DNA from 2 places in the Massilia sp. CCM 8734 genome. Region 2 is predicted to be linked to the other one. Evidence: predicted binding sites of a transcription regulator. Region 2 holds the regulator's gene; the other holds the start of a gene.
The links. The regulator FNR, encoded in region 2, switches genes on or off when oxygen is low (the NO sensors DNR and NnrR bind a similar motif). The targets are predictions, from matches to a motif close to TTGATNNNNATCAA.

Region 1: a site for FNR is predicted at 2,405-2,418, ahead of F2P46_RS09615 (oleate hydratase). Genes of this name have one in related genera too.

What each region holds. Positions count from the first base shown of each region.
Region 1 covers NZ_WHJI01000008.1:30,809-34,745, reverse strand. Annotated here, with positions in the region: gene F2P46_RS09625 (DHCW motif cupin fold protein) at 1-163, shown strand, start outside; gene F2P46_RS09620 (GNAT family N-acetyltransferase) at 174-653, shown strand; gene F2P46_RS09615 (oleate hydratase) at 692-2,263, opposite strand; gene F2P46_RS09610 (PQQ-dependent sugar dehydrogenase) at 2,522-3,772, shown strand; gene F2P46_RS09605 (sensor domain-containing phosphodiesterase) at 3,729-3,937, opposite strand, start outside.
Region 2 covers NZ_WHJI01000018.1:7,292-11,228, reverse strand. Annotated here, with positions in the region: gene F2P46_RS17660 (suppressor of fused domain protein) at 1-155, opposite strand, end outside; gene F2P46_RS17655 (hypothetical protein) at 425-952, shown strand; gene fnr (fumarate/nitrate reduction transcriptional regulator Fnr) at 992-1,759, opposite strand; gene F2P46_RS17645 (DEAD/DEAH box helicase) at 1,956-3,203, opposite strand; gene F2P46_RS38275 (hypothetical protein) at 3,276-3,404, opposite strand; gene F2P46_RS17640 (hypothetical protein) at 3,485-3,937, opposite strand, start outside.

The DNA.
Region 1 (3,937 bases), on a different contig from region 2:
CAAGGGACATATCCTGTTATGCCTCGAGGGCGAGCTCGAAAGCGAACTGGCCGACGGCCGCAAGTTCATCCTCACGCCGGGCGTCAGTTACCAGGTCGCCGATAAGGCCGAAGCGCATCGCTCCGCCACGCGCGATGGCGCCAAACTGTTCATTGTCGATTGAGGCGAGGGCCATGCCGGCATTGCGTGCGGCCGAGCTGGCCGATATCGACGCCATGTGGGCGCTGCGCACGCGCGCGATTCGTCACGGTTGTCGCGATCATTATGCGCCCGAGGTGATCGGGCCGTGGTCGGCGGCGCCGGCGCCGCTATCGTATCCGGGGCTGGTGGGCAAGGGCGGCGCCGTGATCGCGCAAGAGCAGGGCGCGATGCTGGGCTACGCCATCCTGGATGTGAGCACGGGCGCGGTCGATGCGGTGTTTGTCGATCCGGGGGCGGGCGGACGGGGAATCGGGAAGATGATGCTGGCCGTCCTGGAGCGGATGGCGATCGAGCGTGGCTGCACGCACTTGCATTTATCGGCCTCGCTCAATGCGGTGGCGTTTTATAGGGCGGCAGGATTTGTCGACCTGCGTAATGCGGTATATGCGCATCCGAGCGGCGTTGCGCTGGACTGCGTTGAGATGGAAAAGCACCTGTCCGGCGCGGGGTAGAATGCGCCCCCGGCACGGCGGCCGGGGGTGGTACTTAATTACTTCAATGCCTTGAACAGCGCTTCGAACTGCGTGCTCAACGAGTGATCGTGCTGCTTAATCGGCGGCACTTCGCGTTGGATGTCGAGCAGTTCGTACACCGCCATCTGGGCGGCGCGCACCGAATACTCCACCGTGAACACCACGTCATCGGCAACCTCGACGAACTGGCTGATGAAGGCCAGGTTCTTCGATTCCTTCGGCACAGGCAGCGGACGGTCGCTGTGCACACGCGGCATGAACATGCTGGTGATGTAGGGCATGCGGCAAGGGATGCAATTGGCCGTTTCCACCGCGTCGAGATCGAAGCGCAAATGGCCGCACAGCTCGCGCAGGATTTCTTCGCCGGTGCAGTCCGACATCGGCTTGGCGACAAAATTGCCGATCCGGTCCGGCGACAGCCCATAACCCCAGAACACTTGCACGCCGGCCGGCTGGTTGGCAAAGTGCGGCTGGTGCGCCAGCACGATCGACATGAACCAGTTCGAATCCTTGAACGTGACCAGGCCGCCGGTGCCGGCTTCGTTGCCGCTGAACGCCTGCATCTTGTCGAAGAAGCGCGGGTCCTGCAAGGTCACCGTGAACGACTCCCAGTACGATTCGGCGATGCTGCTGTTGAACGCGGCCGGATTGCCGAAGCCGGGTTGCGCGGCGGCCAGCTTTTCCCACAAGGTCCAGCCTTCGCTGTCGGTCTTGTCGAGTTTTTCGGGGGCGCTGGTCATGCTGCCCAGGCTGGACGCGTCGGTCATCGAACCGTTCTGGAAGAACACCAGGTCGCCGGCGGGCACGTCCACGTGCTCGCTGTTGCCCGAATGCAGGCACTCGAAGCCGGTGACGACGAATTTGCCGTCGACCGTGGCGTGAGCGATGTCGGTCACCTTGCAGTCGAGGATGAATTGCACGCCTTGCTGTTGCAGCCATGCCTGCAGGGGACGCACCAGCGAATCGTACTGGTTATAGATCGTGCGGCGCACCCCGCCCAGGGTTTCGATGCGCGAAAACTCCAGCATGAAGCGGTGCAGGTAGCGTTTGAATTCCACCGCGCTGTGCCATGGCTGGAAGGCGAAGGTGGTGGCCCACATGAACCAGAACTCGGTTTCGAAAAACGCCGGGTCGAGCCAGTCGCTGATGGCGTCGGCGCCGAGCGTGTCTTCACTGGCCAGGCTCAGCTTGAGCAACTGGGCGCGGTCGTGCATCGAAAAGCCCATCGAGGTGACCGGCACAATGGCGCGGCGCATGTCGACCAGGCGCGCTTGCGAGTGCGACTTGTGCAGTTCGTTGAAGTCGACGGTTTCGTCGAACACGCTCTTGTTTTCGTCGGCGAGCGAGGGGATCGACTTGAACAGGTCCCAGGTGCACTCGTAATTATCGAAGGTGAACATGCGGCCGCCGCGCAGCGAGTAGCCGTGCTCGGGGGAACCGGCGCCGTCCAGGCTGCCGCCGAGCTGGGGAGCCGCTTCGTAGATGCGGATGTTTGCGCCTGGAACATTACCGTCGCGGATCATAAACGCGGCCGCGGAAAGCGAGCCGATACCGCCGCCAAGCAGGTGGGCTTTTACATTCTTGTTCATAGGGGAGTCGTCCAAAAAAGGTGCATCGGTGTCCGGTGCAATCCGGACAAGTGGTTCCGGACGACATTGGCATCAGCAATTTGTTGCGACGCAGCATGCGTCCGGAGGCATGCAGAATCGCATGCGAGCGCCCCAAAAAAATTGATGCACATCAAAATTGCCAAAGCATTAATAGAGGGCGCGCTCAAGTAATGCGGCTGGAAATGCTGCGTGCATGCAATCCTCTATAATTCCAGCACCTTTCTGACTGGATGCCGCATGACGCCTTTTGACTCCCGCACGCTTGTTCGCCCGGCGCTGGCCGCCGCCATGCTCCTGATGGCCGGCAGCGCCGCCGCCGCCGACACCTGCGGCGGCGCGCCACGCCTGGTGGTCACCACGCCGCCCGGTTTTTGCGCGGGTATCATCGGCCAGGGATTCAAGTTCGCGCGCGGCGTGCAGCCGATGGCCGACGGCAGCGTGCTGGTGGTCGACCTGGGCGGCTGGCAGCCGAACCAGGGCAGCGTCTGGCTGCTCAAGCCGGGCGCGGCGGGTTTCCAGAAAACCCTGCTGATGAAGAAAATCGACCGCCCCAACGGCATCGTTCTCGGTCCCGACGGCCTGGTGTATGTGGGCGCGATCAAGCGCATCTTCCGCTTCGATCCGCGCGATCCCGAAGGCACGGTCAAGGATGTCATCGGCGGCAATTCCGGCACGCCGGCGCTGCCCGGCATCGGGCGCCATCCTTTGACCGCGATGCGCTTCGACGCCAAGGGCGACTTGTATGTGAATGTCGGTTCAGGCAGCGACCATTGCGAAGGCAAGGATGGCAAGGCGCCGGATGCGGGCAAGCCGTGCGCGGAAGCTAGCGGGGCGAACGCGCTGGGCGTGCTGCGCAAGTATCAGATGCAATGGCCGGCCGGCACCGTCAAAAGCTGGGAAGTCCACGCGACCGGGCTGCGCAATTCGATGGCGCTGGCAGTCCACCCGACCACGCAAGCCTTGTGGCAGGGCGAAAACTCGCGCGACGCGATCCAGGCGGCCATGAAGGGCTTGAAGAACGATAACGACTTGCCGCACGATGAGTTGAACCTGATCGAGGCGAAGGGCAACTACGGCTGGCCTTACTGCTACGATAACAATGTGGCCAGCCCGGAGTATCCGGACGCCAAGTGCGGCGCTTACCGCGCGCCGCTGCGCCTGCTGCCGGCCCATGCGGCGCCGCTGGGCATGACCTTTTACACGGCCAACATGTTCCCCGCGCAATACAAGAACAGCCTGATCATCGGCTACCACGGTTACCGCGCGAATGGGCGCCGGCTGGTGGCCTTGCTGCCGGATGCGCAGGGCGCGCCGCTGGGCAAGACGATCGAACTGATCAGCGACTGGGGCCCCAGGCCGAAGCAGGCGCCCGGCGCGCCGGTCGATGTCAAGCAGGGGCCGGACGGCGCGATTTACCTGGTCGAGGACCACAGCGGACGGGTAGTCAGGTTGCAGTACGCATCCCCGGCGCCGGCGCCGGGCAAATAGGCTTCCACGGCGCGCGCGGGGTGGCGTCGCTGGCCGCTGCACTGGCCTGTGCCCGGGCGCACCAGGCGAACAGCTCGTCGGGCGCGAGCGGCCGGGCGAACAGGTAACCCTGGCCCTCGTCGCAGCCCTGGTCGTGCAGCAACTGCCGCACGTCATCGGTTTCGA
Region 2 (3,937 bases):
ACCGTTGCGCCAACCAGGCCTCCTTCCGTCTGGCTCGAATAAATGGGGATGCTTGTGGTCCGTTCATCGTCGTCGTACTTGGTGACAGCGAACTCCCCCCCAATCTGGTGGCGAAGAAAACTTACCCAATCTTTGTGCGCTTGTGTTGTTGTCATTTCCAACTTCGTTGCGGTATCTGTTAATCGGGTTCTTAACGGGCTTCTGCCCGGGAGTGTTGGCAGCTTGTAGGCGACCGTGAGTGGCTCCCCTGCCTGCTCGGACATGTCTGCATCGGCACCCAAGGCGGTGCATCCTGCGCCGACGCGAACGGACTGTTTACAGCGCGTTCTGGAACTATACTGTCTGATAAATATAGCCAACCATGCCATGACGGGATACCCAGATGATGAAAACCGACATTCCAACTTCCAACAAGCAAGTTTTTTTGATCGGCATGCTGATCGCGTTGCCGCTCCTGCTGGCCACGTTCTTCTATTACCTGACTCCGCACCAAAAAGCGCCGGATGCCATGGAAACCGGTTTGGTCGGCGGCATACTGCTGGCATCGGGATTATTCGCCCTGGTTCTCTGCGCCAGCATGCTGATGCGTCACTCGGTCGAACTGGGCGCCGATGCCATTGTGGTCAGGCATGCCTTCTACACCTTCCGGCTGGCGCGCGCCGACATCCGGGCGCCCGCCATCGAGCGCCTGCCCGACGTGCGCAGCCTTGGCATCACAACCAAGCGCAACGGCATCGCTGGCTTCGGATTTTATTCGGGATGGTTCAACGCCAGCAAGGGCGAGCGGGTATTCATGGCGGTGTCCGGCGTACCGCTCGTGGTGTTGCGCTTTACCGGGCATCCAAAATGCTCGGTGCTGGCCATGAGCAGCAGTGGCAGCCTGGAAGCCGACCTTGCCACCTGGCTCGCGCAGGGATCAGCCGCGCTGGCGCGCGGCGGGCTGCCAGCCTGAGAGCCCCTTGCCGGGTGCCCCTGGCCGGGCGCCCCTGGCTCACGCCATCGGGCTGCACTGTTCGGTGCCGGCGGCCAGCGCCTTGAGCATGGCCGGGTCGAGCAAGGTCAGTTCGCGCTTGTCGACGCTGATCCAGCTCTGCTTTTTGAAGCGCGACAGCAGGCGGCTGATGCTTTCGATGGTCAACCCCAGGTAATTGCCGATATCTTCGCGCGACATGCGCAGCTGGAAGCTGGTGGCCGAGTAACCGCGCGCCGCATAACGCGCTGACAGGTTGACCAGGAATACGGCAAAGCGCTGCTCCGCCCGCATATTTCCCAGCAACAGCATGACATTCTGTTCACGCGTGATTTCCTGGCTCATGATGCGGTGGAAATGGCGCAGCAGGGTCGGCACTTCGCCAAACAATTCTTCCAGGCGCTCGAACGGGATTTCGCACACTTCGCTGTCTTCCAGCGCGACCGCGTCGCAATGGTGGCGGTCGCCGCTGATGGCGTCCATCCCCAGCAGTTCGCCCGCCATCTGGAAGCCGGTGATCTGCTGCTCGCCGTTGGCGTTGACCTGGTAGGTCTTGAAGTGGCCGAAGCGGATCGCGTACAGGTTGCGGAACGGCTCGTCCATCTGGTACAGGCGCTCGTCGCGCAGCACGCGGCGGCGCTTGCCGATAATGTTGTCGAGGCGACTGATGTCATCGTTTTCGAGTCCCATCGGCAGGCACAGCTGATGCATGCTGCATCCGGCGCAGCTGGCCTTGAGTGCGGCGACGTTGAGCATGGCTGCCGGAACGAAGGGGAGAGGCTGAGGCATAGGGTCTGACGGTTTGTGGCTTGAGCCGTATGATACCCCACGGCGACCCCGGCGCACGGGCGAATACCGGAACAGATGGGGCTGTTTCCCCGATACAGATGACTGTTTTTCCCGGCCGGGCATGCATTATGCAGATTTGCGTTGTGCATGTCCTAACAACGCGATCCATACCCCTGCGCATGGCGCGGCGCCGGCCTCAGCGCGGGCGGAAACGCACGTCGACCGTCGACACGTCGCCGCTGACCTTGGCTTTCTTCGGTTTCTTGGGTTTTTTCAGCACCTCGCCGGTGGTGTTGGTGAGCGGCACCCTGTGTTCCGGCGAGAAACCAGGCTCCTCGATGCGTTCCAGGGTTTGCTTCGTCAGAATTTCGATGGCGGCGAGCAATTGCACCTCGTCCGCGCAGACCAGCGAGACCGCTTCGCCCGAGGCCCCCGCGCGGCCGGTGCGGCCGGTGCGGTGGATGTAGTCTTCGGCCACGATCGGCAGGTCGAAATTGACCACCTGCGGCAAGTCGTCGATATCGAGCCCGCGCGCGGCCACGTCGGTCGCCACCAGGATCTTCGCTTCGCCGGCCTTGAAGCGCTCGAGCGCGCGCAGGCGCGCCGGCTGCGGCTTGTCGCCGTGAATCGAATCGGCCGCGACGCCCTGCGCCTGCAAGGTCTCGACCAGCTGGTCCACGCCCTTGCGCGTCTTGACGAACACCAGCACCTGGCCCCAACGGTGCTTGTTGAGCAGGTGCAAGAACAGTTCCGGCTTACGTTTTTTGTCGACCGGCACGACCCACTGGCGGATACGCTTGACGGTGCTGTTGCGCGGGCTGACCTCGATGCTCAAAGGGTCGCTCAGCAGCTTGCCGGCCAAAGCGCGGATCTCGTCCGAAAACGTGGCCGAAAACAGCAGGGTCTGGCGTTTTTTCGGCAGGGCGGCGAACACGGCGTCGAGTTCGCGCGAAAAACCCAGGTCGAGCATGCGGTCGGCTTCGTCGAGCACCAGGGTCTCGAGCTGGTCGAACTTGAGCGCGTTCTGGCGGTACAGGTCGAGCAGGCGGCCGGGAGTGGCCACCAGCACGTCGAGTCCCTTGCGCAGCTTCATCATCTGCGGATTGATGCTCACGCCGCCGTAGGCCACGTGGGTACGCAGCGGCAAGCCAGCCCCGTAGGCACGGAAACTCTCGTGCACCTGCTCGGCCAGTTCGCGCGTGGGCACCAGCACCAGCACGCGCACCGCATTGGCGCCGACCTGGCCCTGCAAGGTCAGGCGCTGCAACAGGGGCAGGGCGAAGCCGGCGGTCTTGCCGGTGCCGGTCTGGGCGGCGGCCATCATGTCGCGCCCGGCCAGCACGGCGGGAATGGCTTGCGCCTGCACTGGCGTGGGCGTGCGGTAACCGAGCGCGTCCAGCGTGCGCACGAGGGGATCGATCAGACCGAGGGAATCAAAAGACATGGGGAAGCGACCTTGCAGCGAAAGAACAAGGGCGTAGTTTACTCTGTCCGGCGCTTGCCGTGGCGCAAAAGCCTACCGGGTCAATGGCGCTGTCGCCACTTGGGGCTTGGTCGGTTCCGGCTTGTCGCCGCAGGCGGCCGTGGCCAGAACGAGCATGCAGCAGGCGGCCAGCGCCGCGAGCGAGTGAAAGCGTGGTTTCATGGTGCACTCCCTTGTAAAAAGGATATCCTACCCAAAACCACGCCCGCGCGGCGCGCTGTTCCTTACCTGGTGCCTGCCGGTCAGAAACGGTAGCTGATACCGGCGCGCAAGACCGGATAAACCTTGTAGGCCTCGACGTCGGCTTCCATCTTCACGCGCTCGGTGGCGACATCGCGCGCCAGGGTGGCGCAGGCGGCGGCCGCAGCGGTGCATTGCGAGTTCGTCAAGCGGCCCTTCGGGTGACCTTGCCACAGCGCGCCCAGATCGGCGCTGAGCTGCCACTTCTTGTCGGTGCTCAAGGCATTGCCCCAGCCCACGCCGACATACGGCGCGCCCTTGTTGTACTCGATCCCGCCGTTGAGGATGCCGACCTGGCTGGCGGCGTATTGCTTGCCGTTGATGTTGAAAAAGCCGTTCGAATCCTGGCGCGCCACCATGCTGATCTTGTTACCGTTGTACACCACGCCGCCGGTCAGGCGGAACGGGCTGTTATCGATCAAGTGCCAGTCGAACAGCACATCGATATTTTGCAG